3 regions of the Vibrio diabolicus genome follow, and region 3 is predicted to be linked to each of the others. Evidence: predicted binding sites of a transcription regulator. Region 3 holds the regulator's gene; each other region holds the start of a gene.
The links. Region 3 encodes PurR, which represses purine synthesis genes. Its sites were predicted from a motif close to TNANGNAAACGTTTNCNTNA; they were not measured.
Positions count from the first base shown of each region.

Region 1: purE (5-(carboxyamino)imidazole ribonucleotide mutase) is a predicted target of PurR. The motif match lies at 4,369-4,388, and genes of this name have one in related genera.
Region 2: purM (phosphoribosylformylglycinamidine cyclo-ligase) is a predicted target of PurR. The motif match lies at 1,292-1,311, and genes of this name have one in related genera.

Region 1 covers NZ_CP042451.1:49,633-56,521, forward strand. Annotated here, with positions in the region: gene FR741_RS00250 (LysM peptidoglycan-binding domain-containing protein) at 1-388, shown strand, start outside; gene dprA (DNA-processing protein DprA) at 372-1,481, shown strand; gene FR741_RS00260 (DUF494 family protein) at 1,484-1,963, shown strand; gene FR741_RS00265 (DNA topoisomerase family protein) at 2,042-2,611, shown strand; gene FR741_RS00270 (5-(carboxyamino)imidazole ribonucleotide synthase) at 2,681-3,808, opposite strand; gene purE (5-(carboxyamino)imidazole ribonucleotide mutase) at 3,813-4,298, opposite strand; gene FR741_RS00280 (L-threonylcarbamoyladenylate synthase) at 4,498-5,055, shown strand; gene hemF (oxygen-dependent coproporphyrinogen oxidase) at 5,103-6,020, shown strand; gene aroE (shikimate dehydrogenase) at 6,124-6,889, shown strand, end outside.
Region 2 covers NZ_CP042451.1:912,341-919,229, forward strand. Annotated here, with positions in the region: gene purN (phosphoribosylglycinamide formyltransferase) at 1-36, opposite strand, end outside; gene purM (phosphoribosylformylglycinamidine cyclo-ligase) at 188-1,228, opposite strand; gene upp (uracil phosphoribosyltransferase) at 1,408-2,034, shown strand; gene FR741_RS04340 (uracil-xanthine permease family protein) at 2,157-3,410, opposite strand; gene FR741_RS04345 (DUF2066 domain-containing protein) at 3,721-4,929, shown strand; gene FR741_RS04350 (DUF2069 domain-containing protein) at 5,070-5,510, opposite strand; gene wrbA (NAD(P)H:quinone oxidoreductase) at 5,533-6,102, opposite strand; gene arsC (arsenate reductase (glutaredoxin)) at 6,103-6,453, opposite strand; gene bepA (beta-barrel assembly-enhancing protease) at 6,470-6,889, opposite strand, start outside.
Region 3 covers NZ_CP042451.1:2,138,852-2,145,740, forward strand. Annotated here, with positions in the region: gene torR (two-component system response regulator TorR) at 1-186, opposite strand, end outside; gene torD (molecular chaperone TorD) at 453-1,100, shown strand; gene purR (HTH-type transcriptional repressor PurR) at 1,569-2,573, shown strand; cyclic di-GMP riboswitch class I at 2,859-2,948, shown strand; gene FR741_RS10190 (TfoX/Sxy family DNA transformation protein) at 3,065-3,655, shown strand; gene FR741_RS10195 (TVP38/TMEM64 family protein) at 3,771-4,457, shown strand; gene FR741_RS10200 (hypothetical protein) at 4,478-4,798, shown strand; gene FR741_RS10205 (alpha/beta fold hydrolase) at 4,836-5,639, opposite strand; gene glgA (glycogen synthase GlgA) at 5,750-6,889, opposite strand, start outside.

The DNA of each region.
Region 1 (6,889 bases), 1.2 Mb from region 3:
CACGACTACGTTCTACCCGCTGCCGTCGCCACAAGGCAGTTCGGCAAAGTTGCTAGGTAATATCGAAGGTATTCGCTTTAGTTCAACTAACCAAGTCGTGGTGATTGATAAAGGCACGTCAGACAATCTGAAGCAAGGCAGTGTGTTTGATTTAAAAGAAGACGCGCACCCAGTTTACAAAGACGGCGATGAGTTCAAGAAAGAGTTTGGCGTGCTTGATAAGAAAATCACTCTGCCACAGAGTAAAGTTGGCGAATTGCTTGTGATTCGTCCGTATCAGTACTTTAGCTTGGCACTTATCACTAACAGTACGAAACCCATTAACCAAGATGTTTCGGTGGTGTCACCGTTGGCGAACGAATTAACCATCGATGAATCGAAGAAATAACGATGATCTCGCTGCCTGGTTAAAACTGAGTTGTTTACCAGGCATTGGCGGGGTCAAAATGAATAAGCTACTGGCAAGAGACACGCCGCGTAACATCGTAAACTTCTCTCCCGAACAGCTACAACAACTTGGGTTAACAACTAAGCAAATTCAAGCTTGGGCTTCAACAGATAAAGAAGTTGAAGCCTGTTTAAGTTGGCTTGAGGCTTCTACAAATCATCATATCCTGACACTGACTGACCCGCTTTATCCACCTCAACTCAAACAAATCGTTGCGCCGCCACCTCTGCTTTTTGTGCAAGGAAGTTCTACTTGTCTTTCGCAGCCACAAATAGCAATGGTTGGCAGCCGAAATGCGAGTATTGATGGCTTACAGCATGCACGCCACTTTGCCGCCGAATTTGTTCAGCACGATTTTATTGTCACCAGTGGTCTCGCTTTAGGCATTGATGGCCATGCGCATGATGGTGCGTTGCAAGCAAAAGGTAAGACGATTGCGGTGCTGGGATCTGGCTTAGAAAATATTTATCCGGCACGTCATCGTGGTTTAGCGCAACGTGTTATTGAACATGGGGCTTTGGTGTCTGAGTTTCGTCCCAACGCCAAGCCGCGCCCGGAAAACTTCCCGCGTCGAAACCGCATTATTAGCGGATTATCGCTAGGTGTGTTAGTTGTGGAAGCGGCGGAAAGGAGTGGCTCGTTAATTACTGCTCGTTACGCGCTTGAGCAAGGTCGAGAAGTGTTTGCGCTGCCAGCTTCGATAAATGCCCCTAATGCCAGCGGTGGCAACCAGTTGATACGTCATGGTGCTTGCCTCGTAGAAAAGACGAAAGATGTCTTAGATGAAATACAGTCTTTGCTTGGTTGGTCTATTAATCAGAGTACCGATTTATTTTCTACGTTAAATGATGAAGAAGAATTGCCATTTCCTCAGCTGTTAGCTAACGTAGGAAGTGAAGCTACACCGGTTGATATTCTTGCAAACAGGACCAATATACCTGTCCAGGAAGTCATGATGCAGCTCTTAGAGTTAGAACTCTCTGGGCATGTCGTTGCGGTTTCAGGTGGCTATATTCGAAAGGGGAGGGGCTAGCTATGATGATGGATATACTGATGTATCTATTCGAAACCTACATCCATAGCGATGCAGAGTTACAGGTCGAACAAGACGAGTTGGAAGAAGAGCTGCTCCGTGCAGGCTTCCAACAAAAAGATATCTACAAAGCCCTTGTCTGGTTAGAAGAGCTTGCCGCATTGCAGCAAAGTGACACCTCTTCTGCAATCTCGACTTGCATGGCTTCGTCATCAACTCGTATCTACACAGCGAAAGAGATGCAGCGTTTAGATTTGGAATGCCGAGGGTTTTTATTGTTTCTCGAGCAAATCAATGTGTTAACCACAGAAACTCGCGAAATGGTGATTGACCGAGTGATGGGTCTAGAAACGAGTGAGTTTGAGCTTGAAGACCTCAAATGGATCATTTTGATGGTGCTGTTTAATGTGCCTGGCAATGAAAACGCTTATACGCTAATGGAAGAGCTGTTGTACACCAAGGAACAAGGGATTCTTCACTAACCCAATCTAGGCAAGTTCGAGTTTAGCTAGCAAGAACGCGAGCTTGTCTTTTGGTGTGTTTTTCACGAAACGGTAAGTATGAGTAGTAAAATCGACAACACCCTTTTCTCTGCCCATGAACACGCATTGGAACACGAGCCATGTCCTAAATGTGGCAGTGAGTTGATCCTCAAACATGGCAAACACGGTCCATTTCTTGGCTGTGGCCACTACCCAAGCTGTGATTACATCAAAGCTCTGCACAATAATGATGGCCACATCGTCAAAGAGCTTGGCGTTCCTTGTCCAGATTGTGGTAACGAGTTGGTATTACGCCAAGGGCGTTATGGCATGTTTGTTGGTTGCAGTAACTATCCGGCTTGTCATCATATTGAGTCAATTAATCAACCTGAGCCAGAAAAGCAGCCGCAAGAACAACACGCGTGTCCTGAATGTGGTAAAGGTCATTTAGTTGAACGTAAGACGCGTTTTGGTAAAACTTTCTACGCATGTGATAACTACCCTAAATGCAAATTTGCCGTGAATCTCCCTCCGGTAAAGGGGAGGTGCGAAGAATGTGGTTTTACTCTGTTGGTGGAGAAGAAACTCGCCAGTGGTGTGAAATTGCAATGTGCCAACCGTAAGTGCCAGCACACTCAGCAAGGGTAAATACATCAAAGGAATTAAAAAGGGTCGCATCGTGCGACCCTTTGTGGTTTTTGGGGCTAGATTTTAGCGTTACGCTTGTTTCGCAAACTCGTGCACGGCTGGGAATGCCATTGGATCTAAGGCATCCGAGAGAGCGCACAACCTACGGTGCAATTCTCCTGGGTAGTCACCACATACGTTGATGTGACCCATTTTTCGCCCTTCACGCTTCTCTTTGCCGTACCAATGGATGTGACAACCATCCATGGCGAGAAGCGCTTCTGGCAACGTATCTTCACCAAGAATATTCACCATCGAGGTTTCGCGAATCAGTTTGGTGCTGCCTAACGGCAAGCCGCATACGGCGCGCAGGTGGTTCTCGAACTGACAGGTTTCTGCACCTTGCTGTGTCCAGTGACCAGAGTTGTGCACTCGTGGGGCAATCTCATTCACTAGCAGCGTGCCATCGACATCAAAGAATTCGAGCGCCAATACACCAACGTAATCTAGGCTATCTGCGACGGCCGTGAGCATCTGCTTGGCTTGGGCTTGCAGTTCTGGCGCATCAATTGCGGTGGATAAGCTCAGTACGCCATTGATGTGAACGTTTTCTGCTAGAGGGTAAACTTCAACGCAGCCATCTTTGCTTCGAGCACCAACTAGTGATACTTCGCGGTTAAAAGGAACAAACTCTTCAGCAACAATCGCTTGAGTTGGTGTTGCCGCGATGCACTCTGCCATCTCAGTCCAAATGTCGTCGACTTGAGAAGCTTCTTTTAAGCGCCATTGACCTTTACCATCGTAACCTCCCAATGCACTTTTCAGAACCATTGGCATACCAACGTGTTCAATTGCGCGCTCAAAGTCTTCACGAGTTTCAATCACGTAGTATTTCGCGTTGCGCACGCCAGCATCATCAAGCAGTGCTTTTTCAATACGGCGATCACCACCTGCTTTGATGGCTTGCGTACTTGGTAGGAACTTGCCGCTCGCTTCGCAAACCTTGAGCACGTCATGTGGAATATGCTCGAACTCGGCAGTAATCACATCAACTTGCGTAATCGCATTTTCCAAACCATGGCCAAGTACCTGTTGGGTAAGAGGATGGACAACGTTACCGCTGCCGACATCGTAAGCCGAGATTTGGATGTTCAGTGGTGCACCAGCCAGAGACATCATGCGAGCCAACTGACCTGATCCGAGAATCAGTACATGCATCTGATTAATCCTCAGCTGGATTTGGGTTAGCCAGTACGGTTTCCGTCTGTTCATTGCGGAACGCTTCTACCTTCGCCATGATGTTTTCATCATGAGTGCCTAGGATTTGCGCTGCTAGGATACCGGCGTTTGCTGCGCCCGCTTCGCCAATCGCTAATGTACCAACCGCAATTCCCTTTGGCATCTGTACAATAGAGAGCAGTGAATCCATACCTTTCAGTGCACGAGACTGAACGGGAACACCAAGCACTGGCAAACTAGTAAACGCAGCAGCCATACCTGGTAGGTGGGCTGCACCACCTGCGCCTGCGATGATAACTTTGATGCCGCGTTCTTTTGCGCCACTGGCGTAGTCCGCCAGTAATTGAGGAGTTCGGTGTGCTGACACGACTTTTGTTTCGTAAGGTACGCCAAATTGGTCTAGCATGTCCGCTGCTAGTTTCATGGTTGGCCAATCGGATTTAGAACCCATGATGATACCGACTTTCATCTCAAACTCCTTCAAGCTGCAAAATTAGGTGAGCTGATAAATTTGTGCGCATTATACGGGGATTTTTATCTCAAGCAAACGTTTGCGTCTTGTTGTTGACGCTATTGATACATTTTATAAAAAAATTGCTTTAGTGTCTGAGAATGAATATTTGTACACTTAGTGAAAATAATACAGTCAGACAATCAGGAAGTAATCGGTGGATAACTTTGAACAAGTGCTCAACGCACTACAACAAGGCGAAGTGATTGCCTACCCAACAGAAGGGGTTTTTGGTGTCGGATGCGATCCAGATAACCCAGAAGCAATTCAAAAACTGCTGGAGCTCAAGCAGCGCCCGGTGGAAAAAGGGCTGATTCTGATCGCTGCAAGTTATGAGCAGCTCTTGCCGTATATTGATGAATCTCAACTGACTCGAGAACAATTAGCGACCGTTCATGCAACTTGGCCAGGTCCATACACTTGGATCATGCCTGCGAGCGATAAAGTCTCCAACTGGGTTTCAGGGCAGTTTGATTCAATTGCAGTTCGTGTGACTGATCATCCTTTGGTTCAAAAGATGTGTAATGCATTCGGAAAGCCGTTAACCTCTACCAGCGCGAATCTTTCCGGCTTGCCACCGTGTATGACCACGGAAGAAGTCGAAGAGCAATTGGGTGACAAGCTGGTGGCCATTCTTCGTGGTGAAACCAGCGGTCGTGATAAACCCAGCGAGATTCGTGACGCCAAGACTTCACAAATATTAAGACAGGGCTAACCCTGCTTGCCAGTCATCAACCGGTATCACGTAATAGGTAATAACGTATGTCAGCAATCGATAAGCACGCCGTAAAGCAGTTCCTGATGTCACTTCAGGACTCCATTTGTCAGCAGTTAGAACAAGAAGATGGAGAGGCCGTCTTTGTCGAGGATGCATGGCATCGTGAACCGGGCGAACGTCTTGGTGGCGGTGGGCGCTCACGTGTTATGCGTGATGGCCTTGTTTTCGAGCAAGGTGGGGTGAACTTCTCGCATGTAGAAGGGAAAGAAATGCCAGCATCTGCGACGGCACATCGTCCGGAGCTAGCGGGTCGCCGTTTTGAAGCGATGGGGGTCTCTTTGGTTATCCATCCCAAAAACCCTTACGTCCCAACTTCTCATGCGAATGTGCGTTTCTTTATCGCCGAGAAAGAGGGCGAAGAACCAATTTGGTGGTTTGGTGGTGGTTTCGACCTGACTCCTTTCTATCCTTTCGAAGAAGATTGTCAGTCATGGCACGATACAGCTAAGGCAATCTGTGCCCCATTTGGTGAAGAAGTATATGCTGAACACAAAGCGTGGTGTGATAAGTACTTCTTCTTGCCACACCGAAATGAAACTCGTGGTGTTGGTGGTTTGTTCTTTGATGATTTGAATCACTGGGAGTTTGATAAGTGTTTTGATTACATCAAAGCGGTGGGTGAAGGCTATTGCCAAGCTTATTTGCCGATCGTGTCTCGTCGTAAAGACATCGAATATGGCGAGCGCGAACGTGAATTCCAACTTTACCGTCGTGGTCGTTATGTTGAGTTCAACTTAGTGTACGACCGTGGCACTTTATTCGGTTTACAAAGTGGTGGGCGTACCGAGTCGATTCTGATGTCGATGCCGCCGTTAGCGCGATGGGAGTACCGCTACGAACCAGAAGCAGGAACGCCTGAAGCCGAACTTTACGATCGATACCTGAAACCACGCGAATGGTAAGCACGGAATCTCCTTTTCTATATAGATAGATAGTGATAGGGTCATCCGTAATCAGATGGCCCTGTTTTCTCTCTATATCTAAGTAAGGAATAAAGGTAAGGAAATGACCCTGCAAATCGATCGTTACGCCGTGTTTGGTAACCCTATCGGGCACAGCAAGTCGCCATTTATCCATACACTCTTTGCTCGTCAAACGAATCAGTCCCTAACATACACCGCAGAATGTGCGCCTGTGGGTGGATTTATCGAGGCGGCGAAAGCATTTTTTTCGGACGGCGGCAAAGGTTGTAACGTGACCTTGCCTTTTAAAGAAGACGCCTATCAATTTGCCAGCCGTTTGACCGAGCGTGCTCAGCTTGCTGGAGCTGTGAATACACTTAAGAAGCTTGATGATGGTGAAATCATTGGTGATAACACTGATGGTGCAGGCTTAGTGCAGGACTTGTTGCAACATCAAGTCGTGTTAGAAGGTGCACGTATCTTGATCATAGGAGCTGGTGGTGCCGCTCGAGGTGTGATTAAACCATTGCTCGATCAAAAACCAACATCTCTAACGATAACTAATCGTACATTTTCCAAAGCCGAAGAATTGGCAGAATTGTTTTCTGCATATGGCCCTGTTACAGCAAACGAGATGAATACCATTGCTGAAGAGTTCGATGTCGTAATCAACTCCACGTCTGCATCATTGAGTGGTGAGTTACCTGCGATCTCTTCCTCGGTGTTCGCCGCCAATAGTACAAGCTACGACATGATGTATGGCAAAGGTGATACCACATTTAACCAATGGGCTAAGCAACACGGTGCGGCACATGCTTATGATGGTTTAGGTATGTTAGTTGGCCAAGCTGCTGAGAGTTTTATGTTAT
Region 2 (6,889 bases), 1.2 Mb from region 3:
GAGGACCACAATGTTTTTTAGGGTATGGTTTTTCATGATGTCGAGAGTGCCTTGGTATTGTAGGTTAGAGTTATGTAGCTTCTAAACTACCTACTAATAGAATGGTTTTTATTGTTCTAGATAGCAAAATGAGGACCTAGTCATCTAGTGTCCTCATTCTTTTTATCTTGTGGGCTCGATTTGCAAATTATTGGATTTCAACTTGCTCTTCATTCGCGTCTGCTTGCGCGATTTGACCAATCACCCATGCGTTTTCACCTTCTTCTTGAAGAAGAGCAACCGCGGCTTCCGCTTGGTCTTTAGGTAGTGCAACGATTAGACCCACACCACAGTTGAACGTACGGTACATTTCGTGTGTGTCGACGTTGCCTTTCTCTTGTAGCCACTTGAAGATCACTGGCCATTCCCAGCTGTTACCATCGATAACTGCTTTTGTGCCTTCAGGCAGCACACGTGGGATGTTTTCCCAGAAACCACCACCAGTGATATGAGAAATCGCATGGATGTCGTGTTTCTCAATCATCTTAAGTGCTGATTTGATGTAAATCTTAGTTGGTTCTAGTAGGTGCTCACCGATAGTGCGACCTGCTAGTTCTTCGTTCTTATCTGCACCAGATACTTCTAGGATTTTACGGATAAGGGAGTAACCGTTTGAGTGTGGGCCGCTTGAGCCAACAGCGATAAGTGCATCACCAGCAGCGACTTTCGTGCCGTCGATCACGTCTTCTTTTTCGACTACGCCAACACAGAAACCAGCAACGTCGTAGTCTTCGCCTTCATACATGCCAGGCATCTCCGCAGTTTCGCCACCAATTAGGGCGCAACCTGCTTGAACACACCCTTCAGCGATACCTGAAACAACATCCGCTGCGGTATCAACGTCTAGTTTGCCTGTTGCGTAATAATCTAGGAAGAACAGTGGCTCTGCGCCTTGCACGATAAGATCATTTACACACATCGCAACAAGGTCGATGCCGATAGTGTCGTGCTTGTTCATATCCAGTGCTAGGCGAAGCTTAGTACCTACGCCATCAGTACCAGAAACCAGTACAGGTTGTTTGTATTTGGTTGGCAATTCGCATAGCGCGCCAAAACCACCGATACCACCCATAACTTCAGGGCGACGAGTACGTTTTACCGCACCCTTAATACGATCCACAAGCGCGTTGCCTGCATCAATATCTACACCAGCGTCTTTATAGCTAAGAGAAGAGTTGTTACCACTCACAGGGAAGTCCTCGGTATTAAGTTGGATATGAAAACGGCGCTATTCTAACAGTGCTTAAACATAGATAGCAAACGTTTGCGTCTGTTTTTTTCTTTAGTGATTTATCCTGATATCCCTGTAAAAATCATGTATAATCTGAAGGTTTGTTTAAATATTGCCAACTATAGCCGGAGATGGACATGAAAGTTGTTGAAGTAAAGCACCCTCTAGTAAAACATAAAATTGGTCTAATGAGAGAAGGTGACATCAGCACAAAACGTTTTCGTGAGTTAGCGACTGAGGTCGGTAGCCTACTTACTTACGAAGCAACGTCAGACTTTGAAACAGAAAAAGTGACCATTGATGGTTGGAACGGTCCGGTAGAAGTAGACCAAATTAAAGGTAAAAAAGTAACCGTAGTACCAATCCTACGTGCAGGTCTAGGCATGATGGACGGTGTTCTTGAGCACATGCCAAGCGCACGTATCAGTGTTGTTGGTATTTACCGTGATGAAGAAACACTTGAGCCAGTTCCTTACTTCAACAAGCTTGCTTCTAACATCGATGAGCGTATTGCGCTTGTTGTTGACCCAATGCTTGCAACGGGTGGTTCTATGATTGCTACGATTGATCTTCTAAAAGAGAAAGGTTGTAACCAAATCAAAGTGTTGGTACTTGTTGCTGCACCAGAAGGTATTGAAGCGCTAGAAAAAGCACACCCAGATGTGGAGCTATACACTGCGGCAATCGATGAGAAGCTAAATGACAAAGGCTACATCGTACCGGGTCTAGGTGATGCAGGTGATAAGATCTTCGGTACTAAGTAATTCTTTAATGTATTACTACGACTGAACAGAAAAAACAAAGGCTTGGTGAAAACCAAGCCTTTTTTTATATCTATAATACGAGAAGAATAAAATGCGCCACTCAGTAAAGCAGCGCAGACGCACTATTTCGCGTTCTCTTCTTCCATTTGTGCGTTATCTACAACGTGGTTTTCACCTAAATCGTTTGGTAACACAAGGTTAAGAATAATTGCCACGATACCGCATAGGCTCACACCTTGTAGGCTGAACTCACCAATACCGAAAGCCATACCGCCAATACCAAATACAAGTGTTACGGCAACGATCACTAGGTTGCGAGACTTATGTAAATCAACGTTATTCTTGATCAGTGTGTTGAGGCCTACTGTGGCGATAGAGCCGAACAACAGAATCATGATACCGCCCATGACAGGTACTGGAATCGTTTGAAGAACCGCGCCTAGCTTACCTACCAATGCAAGTACGATTGCAGTGATCGCAGCCCAAGTCATGATCACAGGGTTAAATGCTTTGGTTAGCATTACCGCTCCTGTAACTTCACTGTAAGTGGTGTTTGGTGGAGCACCCACCATCGAGGCTACGATAGTTGCCACCCCGTCACCTGCGATTGTGCGATGAAGGCCAGGTTTTTTCAGGTAGTTTTTACCTGTGACGTTTGAGATAGCAAGCATGTCACCTACGTGCTCTACCGCAGGTGCGATAGCGACAGGAATCATGAACAAGATTGCGTTTATGTTGAACTCTGGCGCGGTGAAGTTTGGCATAGCTAGCCAAGCCGCTTGTGCTACTGGAGTGAAATCAACCACCCCGTAGAATAGAGAAACAGAGTAACCTGCAAGAATACCACCGACAATTGGAACGAGCTTCAAAAAGCCTTTTGCAAACACGCTTAGTACAATGGTTGTGAGCAGTGAGACCGCCGAGATGATGATCGCAGCATCACCATTAACAAGCTGTGCAGCACCATCACCGGTTTTCCCTACCGCCATGTTCACTGCTGTTGGAGCAAGGCCAAGACCAATCACCATGATCACAGGACCAACGACAACAGGCGGGAGAATTTTATGGATAAATCCAACACCACGCACTTTGATCATCGCCCCTAGAGCCACATAAACCAGGCCCGCTGCCATTAAGCCGCCCATCGTTGCGCCGATACCCCAAGTTTGGATACCGAACATAATAGGAGCAATAAACGCAAAAGAAGAGGCAAGGAAGATGGGAACAGAACGTTTAGTCATTAATTGGAAGAGGAGAGTACCGACACCGGCACCAAAGAGGGCGACATTTGGATCAAGGCCAGTTAGCAGCGGCACAAGCACCAAAGCACCAAAAGCGACAAAGAGCATTTGAGCGCCTTGTAACGCGTTTTTCATAATAATTCCCTATTTTCAAGATACGCAGACAAATCCGGCGAATACTATCATCCAGCAATCGTTTGCAACGTTGCATGGATCAAACTTTCGATTGAATCTTTCCCATAAATAGCGTTTTTGCGAGTTAGTTGCTTGCAAATTGGCCTCTTTTACGAGTCTTGCGTGACGATGAAAAACAACGCTAGAGTGCTCGTTGAGACCCGAGTTAACAAAGCTGGTCATAATACAGACAATTTACTCAGTACTTACCTTGCTCAAGATTTGATAGTTGCTTATTATTCGGGTTCTTGTTCAGAGGATTATAAAAACTATGCGCTATTTAGCTCTCTTACTGATAGGTTGGTTGTCCCTACCAGTATATGCATTAACTCAGGTGGATATCTATCGTGCCGAAGTGGTTATCGACAGTGAGCAGAACGACGGTGAGTCTCTGGCTCGTCAACAAGGTATGCAGGATGTGATTGTTCGAGCGACCGGTTCTCAATCCTCTTTAAGCAATCCAGTGATTAAAAAGGCACTTGGTTCAAGTGCGCGTTACATTTCCCAACTGAGCTATGGGCAGGTTGATGGAAAAGCGAGCTTAAAAATGTTGTTTAACAGTGACCAAATCAGCTCGCTTTTAACACAAGCACAATTGCCATCTTGGTCGCCAAATCGCGCCAATATTTTGGTTTGGATGGTGGAAGAGCAGAGCTACGATCGTAATATTGCTTGGGAGCATTCCGACTCTTCAAACGTTGTAGCACTTCGCAGTGCTGCGAAATCGAGAGGCTTGCCGATCACGATCCCGGTTGGTGATTTTGATGATGTAACTGGTGTTAATGTTTCTGATCTTTGGGGCGGCTTTATTGAGCCAATTGGCCAAGCGAGCCAGCGCTACCCAGCGGATGCCGTTTTAGTTGTGCGCGCTCAAGGTGAACAAATTCGCTGGACGTTATACGATCAATCACCAATGAGAATTGTTGAAGCACAGCGCTCTCCGCGTAACGGTTCCGCATCAGGCGCCAATGCCATTGCTGAGATGGTTGATGGCATCGCTGACTACTACGCGAGTAAGAGCGCAGTGGTAGTATCTGGAAAATCTTCAAAAGCGTTGGCGGTGAAAGTCCTTAATGTAACGTCTGCCACGGACTTCTTCCGTTTAGAGAATGCGTTAAAACAACTTAATTCGGTTGCGGGTACGGAAATTAAGCGTGTCCAAGGTGATGAGCTGACGCTCAACATCCATCTTTTGGCATCTCAACAAGCTTTTGAGAAAGAAGCTTCTTCTATTTCTCAATTAATGGTTTTTGAAGATCCTTTGGGTGAAGTTGATGCCCCAGCTTTAACTCAAGAAGCAGAGCCAATTGCTCCGATGAATGAAGCTAAAGATACAGCTATGGTAGAAAAAGTGCAGTCTGAAGTGCCTGCGGATATCGCGGCGGAAGCAAAGGACGAAACGCACCCAACTCAGCCGATGATTGTGGAGCCTGTCCGAGAACAGTATGACTTGATCTACGAGTGGCGCTCGGCATCGTAATCGCATTGATAGCTTTCCAGGCGTAAAGCGCAAGGATCAAACACCAATGTGGTAAGCGTAAAAAAGAGTCGCAATAGCGACTCTTTTTGTTTTCTAAATTCGTATTCGAACCAATGCTCAGTGATTGATTGCGATTGGCGTTATTTATTGAATTTCGCTTTTTCTTCTTTTTCTACTTGAGAGAGGCGCTTCAACTTAAGACCTAGCTCTTTGCCTCTCGCTCTAGCAAACAAAATATTGCCAGCGAAACCGAGTGAAGTCAGGAGCAACTCTACTGCCGCAAGCCAACGTTCTCCACCATCCACATAAAGGATGGTCAGCGCATGCAAGAAATACAGCATAAGAACAAAGTTAGCCCAAGCATGAGTGTAAGGCTTACCAGCCAAAATACCAGGCAACGGAAGTAATAGCGGAATACACCAAGCAATAGCAAGTGTTGTGCTGCTAAGGTGAGGGTGAGGGGACAACGCAAGCTGCCAAATTGCGACCCAGGCTAATAAGGCTAAGTTGCCAAATAAAGCTAGGTAACGATAGGTTTTAGCCTGTGTACCGAGTGGTGTTTGGTCTAAAGAGTCAGACATCGATTAACTATCCTTGATTTTACTAACAGACTTTTAGTTTTAACGCTGCAGTTGCCAGCCTTTTGCCTAATTGTTGTGCCAGACGAATCTCTTCACTGCTGAGGGTTGCCTCATGGCCTACACTGCTGGCGCCATACGGAGTGCCTCCGGACTGCGTAGTGTGTAGCTCTGGTTCGGCATAAGGAATGCCCAAAACCATCATCCCGTGATGCAATAAAGGGGTCATCATGCTTTGTAACGTTGTTTCTTGACCACCATGCATCGAAGAGGAAGAGGTAAAGACACAAGCTGGCTTATCGATTAAGTCACCACTGACCCATAAAGATGTAGTCTGATCCCAGAAGTGCTTTAAAGGCGCAGCCATGTTGCCAAACCAGACGGGACTGCCAAACGCTAGACCGTCGCACGTTTTCAGTTCCTCTAGAGTAACAATTGGATCAGAAGGGGAGTGTGAGTGAGGTGACAATTCTTCAACTGTACGCAAAATTGCTTGGCATTGAGGAGTCGATTCGACTCCTCTTGCTATCTGTCTTGCCAGTTGTTTTGTCGAGCCGTGACGGCTGAAATACAAAATAAGGATCTGGCAATCCATTTATAGAATATCCAACACTTGCTCTGGTGGTCGACCAATTTTCGCTTTGCCGTTGGCAACTACCACCGGACGCTCAAATAATTTTGGATTTTTCGCCATTGCTTCGAACAATTGCTCATCGCTAACAGAGTCTTCGCCTAGGCCAAGTTCTTTGTATTCGCTTTCTTTGGTGCGCATCATTTCACGTACAGATGAAAAGCCAAGTTGTGCGTACAGCGCTTTTAGCTCATCTACGTTAAGTGGTGTGTCTAGGTATTTGACGACTTCCGGTGTAACACCATTTTGCTCAAGCAGTTCAAGTGTTTGACGGCTCTTTGAGCAACGAGGGTTGTGATAAATCACGACTGACATGGTTTTCTCCATTTCGTTATTGTAATGCCATGAATCGATCTCTTTGGATCATGAGTTGGTCAATACGGGCATCGTATCGAGCTTGCTCTAAGCTGCCCAACTTGGCCATTTTACTTGCTTCACTATAATATTGAATCGCTTTATTCCAGTTTGCTCGCAACGCCAAAATTTCCGCTCGCGCAGCCAACTCTTCATCACTACGTCCTAGCGCGTGGTAGCTCTTCGATATTAGGTGCCAGCCATTTGTATCTTCAGGATAATCATGAGTGTATCTTTGAAGAACTCGCGTGGCTTGATCGTTTTTATTGTCCTCAAGTAGTGCATTGGCATAGTTAATGGTCAATACTTTATTTTGAGGGTTCCGAGATAACGCTTTACGGAGCATCTCGGTTGCTTTTTCTGGCTGCTTCTTCTCGATATATAAATCCGTCATAGC
Region 3 (6,889 bases):
CAGGCCGTCTTCACCCGGCAGGTTGATATCCAGCATGATCAGGTCTACATCGCCCGCTTGCAGGACCTCACGCATTTCTGCGCCACTCTCTGCTTCGCTGACTTGGTAACCCTCATTTTGGAAATATCCCGCAAGCTTACTACGAGTTACAACATCATCTTCTACGACTAATACGTGATAGCTCATTTACACCACTTTTCTGTCTTCTTATTATCCAAGACGTATTCTATTCATAACTAGTAACATTTCTAGTCATAGATACATTAAAAAGCAAGATTTAGCGTTTTTATTGATTCAAAACAAGCTTACCCATCGCTATTAATAAACGTTAATTTTTGACCATAAAACATAATAATTATAGTTACTGCTATTCATTTTAATTGATTACACTTAGGGGATATCCCTAATTGACTTTGTGATGCACAACTTGAAGCATCATTCAGGAGCCCAAAATGCAAGAAGTGAAAGCTTTTAATGAAAAACGCGCTGAAATTTACTGGTGGTTTTCGAGCTTGTTCGCAAAAGAACTAACAGAGAAAGAGCTGGAAGCCTACCACAGTGTTGAAATTCGCAGTTTTCTAGCAGGTTTAGGTGAAAATGAGTCGCTGAAACCAGCTGTTGATAGCCTCGTTGATGCGCTAAACCGATTGCAAGATCGTGAAGACGCTCAATTGGAGCTTGCTGCTGACTTTTGTGAACTGTTTTTGAAGACAGAAAAATACGGCGCTCTTCCTTACGCATCTATGTACATCGGTGAATCAGGTTTGCTGAATGACAAGCCAGCCGAGGAAATGGAAAAGTTGATGGCAGAATTTGGCGTTCAAGTAGATGAAAATCTAAAAGAGCCTGCGGACCACTTAGCCGTTGAACTCGACTTTCTCGGCAACATGATTATCCGCTCAAACGAACTTGAGCAAGAAAAACACATGGAAGAAGCCTTCGTTAAACAAAACGACTTTATCCAGCAACAGTTGATGTCTTGGTTACCTCAGTTTGCAGACAAATGTAAACAATTCGACGAATTTGGGTTCTACTCGAACGTCGCGAAACTATTAGTTGCATTTTGTAAACTAGACAGCGCTTACCTTCTTGGGGAATAATTGCCGCCTATTTTTTTAAGGAGCCCGCCTATCGGGCTTCCTGTATACCTGAAATAACTGAATGTAAGTAAGTTGGGTATATTATTCGTTTGCCTTAACTTAGCTCAAAGACGCTTGGTTATTTAGCAGTCAAAATGTGACTTCAAATACACAAATCTCTTGCTGAAAACATTGCTAGTCAGTCCACATAGGGCTAAAATGTGAGCGCAAACGATTAAATATGATTTATATGTAAACCGCTGAAATATAGCGGTTTTTGTGTTTTTTAACAGGTTGATGGCAATTTCTCATCAGATAGAAAAAAGATAAAATTCATCGACCGATGCTGCTACGTACCCTTTTGTCGTGCTTGGACCAACCGCTGCCGAAACACTTAGCGCCAACCTTAGATTGCTGGGTGTAAAACCATTAGAGCATCAGGTACATCCAACACGACATATTTCAGTAGCTCGATACAGGACACCATTTATGGCCACTATAAAAGACGTTGCTCGCTTAGCCGGCGTTTCCACTACGACAGTTTCGCACGTTATCAATAAAACGCGTTTCGTTGCAGAAGCAACGCAAGAAAAAGTAATGAAAGCCGTGGACGAGTTGAATTACGCGCCAAGTGCGGTTGCACGCAGCCTAAAGTGCAACTCAACTCGTACTATTGGCATGTTAGTAACGCAGTCAACCAACCTATTCTTCTCAGAAGTGATTGACGGGGTTGAGAGCTACTGTTACCGCCAAGGCTACACTCTGATTCTGTGTAATACGGGTGGGATTTACGAAAAACAACGCGATTACATCCGTATGCTGGCTGAAAAACGTGTTGATGGCATCCTAGTGATGTGTTCTGACTTAACCGAAGAGCTTAAAGAGATGCTTGACCGTCATGCCGACATTCCTAAAGTGGTCATGGATTGGGGTCCAGAAAGCTCACAAGCGGACAAGATCATGGATAACTCAGAAGAAGGTGGCTACATCGCAACCAAACATCTGATCGACAATGGCCATACTGATATTGCTTGTCTAAGCGGTCATTTTGAAAAACTTGCTTGCCAAGAGCGCATTGCAGGTTTCCGTCGCGCGATGAGCGAAGCAAACCTAGCTGTAAATGAAGATTGGATCCTTGAAGGTAACTTTGAATGTGATACGGCCGTCTTAGTCGCAGATAAAATTACAGCAATGGACAAACGTCCGACAGCGGTATTCTGTTTTAACGACACAATGGCTTTGGGCTTAATGAGCCGCCTACAACAAAACGGTATCAAAGTTCCTGATGATATTTCAGTGATCGGCTACGACAACATCGAGCTTGCGGAATACTTCTCTCCACCGTTAACCACTATCCACCAACCTAAACGTCGTGTGGGTAAAAATGCGTTCGAGATCCTACTTGAGCGAATCAAAGATAAAGAACACGAAAAGCGAATTTTCGAAATGCAACCTGAGCTTGTAATTCGAAACACCGTGAAGAAAATGAACTAAAATTCGCCAAATATAACGATGTCAAATAAGCGCTCTAAAAGGGCGCTTATTTTTTGTATCTAAATAACTTTTCCCTGACTTAGGTTTGTTAGACAAAAAATCTCGAATCTCTAAGTCTCTGTTTTATATGTAGGTAAATCACACTCGCTCACAACCTCGAGATCATCCCGCCTTATTCTCAAATATGCACAAATATGCGCTTGTCGACACTTTTTATTGAACCAAAATCACACTTTTACGGGTAAAACGTGATGTTAATTCAATATACGAAGTATGCTCATTCTGTCACGCACAGGGCAAACCATTCGAAAGGGTGGGACGCAAAGCCTCCGGCCTGAACCATAGTACTATATGGAAGGTAGCGGGGTTACCGATGGCAAGTGTGCAAGCGATGACTTTACCCTGTAATGACATTGCTTTTGCGCATGTTTGCTACTCTCTCGGACCTGACTTTTGGTGGCGTAATATTAATTACACCGAGATAACAAAACATGGATAAACCGATACTCAAAGACTCTATGAAGCTATTTGAGGCACTTGGTAATATCAAGTCGCGCTCAATGTTTGGTGGCTTCGGACTATTCGCTGATGAAACAATGTTTGCACTAGTTGTAAATAATCAGCTTCATATAAGAGCAGACCAACAAACTTCATCTGACTTCGAGAAACAAGGGCTAAAGCCTTACGTTTATAAAAAACGTGGCTTCCCAGTCGTTACTAAGTACTACGCAATTTCCAACGATTTATGGGAGTCTAGCGAACGCTTAATCGAAGTAGCTAACCAATCGTTGAAAAAGGCAAAGCTTGAAAAAGAACAGCAAGCAACTACAAAGCCTAATCGCTTAAAAGATTTGCCTAACTTACGACTGGCAACTGAACGCATGCTGAAAAAAGCAGGCATTGAGTCAGTAGAAAAACTGGAAGAGGAAGGTGCACTTAACGCTTATAAAGCGATAAGAGATACGCACTCTGCAACCGTCAACATTGAGCTGTTATGGGCACTAGAAGGTGCTATTAACGGTACTCATTGGAGCGTTGTACCTCAAGCTCGCCGAGATGAGTTGATGAATGGCCTCCAATAAAAGTCGGCCTTAAAAACTATCTTGTAAAACCGCAGTCTAATCTGCGGTTTTTTTGTGAAATTTTTTCGACTTTCATTCTGTCTTATTACATATATCCCAAATTGGAATCATAAATATGAATAAGAAACTGATATTAGGCCTAATCCTGGTCGCGATCATTATCTTTTTAGGCGTTAACTTTAGTCAGTATTTAACGTTGGAAAATGCAAAAGCACAACAAGAAGCGCTGACCACATACATCGATCAGAACTTTGTTTTTTCGGCAGCTATTTACTTTTTTGCCTACATTGCAATTACCGCTTTTTCTATTCCTGGGGCAGCTGTGGTTACATTACTTGGTGCGGCTCTATTTGGTTTTTGGACGAGCTTATTACTGGTTTCTTTCGCCAGTACTATGGGTGCAACACTAGCATTTTTAAGCAGCCGATATTTGCTGCGTGACTGGGTACAAAACAAGTTTGGCAATAAGTTAATCGCAATTAATCAAGGCGTCGAAAAAGACGGTGCATTTTATCTATTTTCCTTGCGTCTCATTCCGGTATTCCCTTTCTTTCTTATCAACTTGTTGATGGGCTTAACGCCAATGTCTGTAGGTCGATTTTACCTTACTAGCCAAGTAGGTATGTTGCCAGGCACTGCAGTTTACTTAAACGCCGGTACTCAGTTAGCAACAATTGAAAGCCTGTCAGGCATTATTTCACCTGCGGTATTGGCCTCTTTTGCGTTACTGGGGCTGTTTCCAATCATCACTAAATGGGTTATGAATAAAGTAAGGCCAACACCGAGTCAGCAAAACTCATAATTAGTAAGTGGACGTGTTTAATGAAAATATTCATTGCTAAAAACCCAGCAGAAGCGCATATCGTGTGCGAATTATTGAAAACCGAGCAAGTCTACTGTGAAGTCCGCGGAGAAGGTATTTTCGGTTTAAAAGGAGAGCTGCCGTTTAGTGATGATACCGATCCTTATGTCTGGCTTTTTGACGCCAAACAACAAGTAAAAGCAGAAGGAATAGTACAAGCCTACCGCAAACAATCCGATGGAAATGAGTATCAAGATTGGCAGTGCCCGAAGTGCCATGAGGTAAACGAGGGGCAGTTTGGTGCTTGTTGGCAATGTGGACATCAAATAGGGGAGCCTTAATAACTCCCCTACTCCTACTCAATCGATTTATTCAGCGCTAAGCAGAAACCATTTGCTGCTTAATAAATTCGATGGAATGTTGATTGAAATCTTCAGGGCGCTCAACATTACAAACATGACCACAGTTGGGGATCTCTCGTAAAACACTAAGCTTATGCGCCGCAACCATTTCTTTAACAGGCTTAATAAACATGTAATCTCTGTCGCCCATTAAATAGAGTGTGGGAATGGGTAACTCTCGATCTTTAAAATACTTCATTAAAGGATTTACATCAGCAGCAAGAATAAACCAACGTTTAAATTCTTTTTGGCAAAGCTTCTTGGCCTCACGAATAAAAAGATGGCGAGACTCTCGCTGGCTTCTCTGTGGCATAACAATGTACGCAAAAAGTTTGTAGAGCCACATGTACGGCAGAATGTGCTTACAAAAATTACCTAATTTAACCAATATTTGAGAACGAGTATTGAGCCTTGTGACAGCGCCACCGAGCACCATTGAACGCACGCGCTCTGCTGATAATTCAGCAAGGTTTCGAACAATAATGGTACCAAGCGACATACCGACAAAATGAGCGGATTGGATCTTTAAATGGTCCAATACTTTCAAAATATCTTGGGTGACTTCCGTAAAGGTATAACGGCTGGCAATGAGCTCTTTAAGTAACTGATTTGACTTTCCATGACCTCTTAAATCGATCAGCAATAAGTTAAAGTGTTGCTTGTAAGCTTTGATTTGCTTGAACCAGATAGAAGAGCTACCGCCAGCACCATGCACAAATACAACCCACTCATGACTAGTAGGGTGCAAATAGGTTTTATGAAAAAGTAGCGGCTGGGTCATATTCAAGTATCAAAAAGGTCGTGCTATTGAGTAAAAAGCCATCCTACCACACTCCCCTTACTCAAGATAATAAAGGCACCTTATTCGGTGCCTTTCGTTACAATTTTAAGTCAATTTAACGCCGAATTGTAAAGTTGCAAATAAGCTTCTGCGGCCTTTTGCCAACAAAAATCTTGTTGCATCGCGTGCAACTGTACTTTATTCACTTCAGGTTCGTTTTGAGCATAGAGCAACAGTGCCCTTAGCATCGTTAACAACAATGCCTGCGGTGTCGGTTCGAAAAAAACAAACCCCGTCGCTTCAGAAGGGTTCACATCATAATCGTTGACGCTGTCTTTTAGACCACCGACACCACGTACTATCGGCAATGTCCCATAAGCCATACTATAGATTTGGTTTAAACCACATGGTTCAAACTCAGAAGGCATCAGAAAGAAATCAGAACCCGCTTCAACGATATGCGCAAGTTCATTATCATAGGCTTCTACGAAGACAAATTTACTAGAAAACTGTGCAGCAACCTCTTCTAGCTGAGCGGCTAGTACAGGGTCTCCGGTCCCAACGACAACTAGTTGAACATCGTGCTTCAAAAAATCGGCCAAAGCAGGCAACAAGTAATGCACACCTTTTTGCTGGGTCAACCGACAAACCATACCGAACATGGCTACATCTTTTTCAGGCAAATTTAGCCGCAGTTGTAATGCTTGTTTACACGCTTTCTTGCCTTGCGTCATACTTTGTTGGTCAGCGCAGTAATTAACTGGCAAGTAAGTATCCGTTTCCGGGTTCCAAGCACTGTAATCACAACCGTTCAAAATACCAACTAAGTCCTGCGCGCGTTGCTGAAACTCCCAAGCCATTCCATGACTGCCAAGCTCTGTTTTGAGTTCCTCTGCGTACGTAGGGCTGACCGCGTTTATCTTATCGGCATTCATTACACCAGCTTTGAGCATAGTAATATGCGTTGCACTCACCGCAGCATCGGGAACGTTTCGACAATGAAACTCTGGCAAGCACTGCACGTCTTCATAACTAAATACGCCTTTAAAGACCGCATTGTGAATTGAAATGACGCTTTTAGTATGAGCAAAAAACGGATCATTGCTATACCTGTGCTTGAGCAAAAATGGAACAAGACCAGTGTGCCAATCGTTCGCGTGTATGATATCCGGCTGAAAAGCAAGCTTCGGCAACATGTCTAAACATGCCGCACTAAAAAACGCAAAGCGCTCACCATTATCGGTATACGC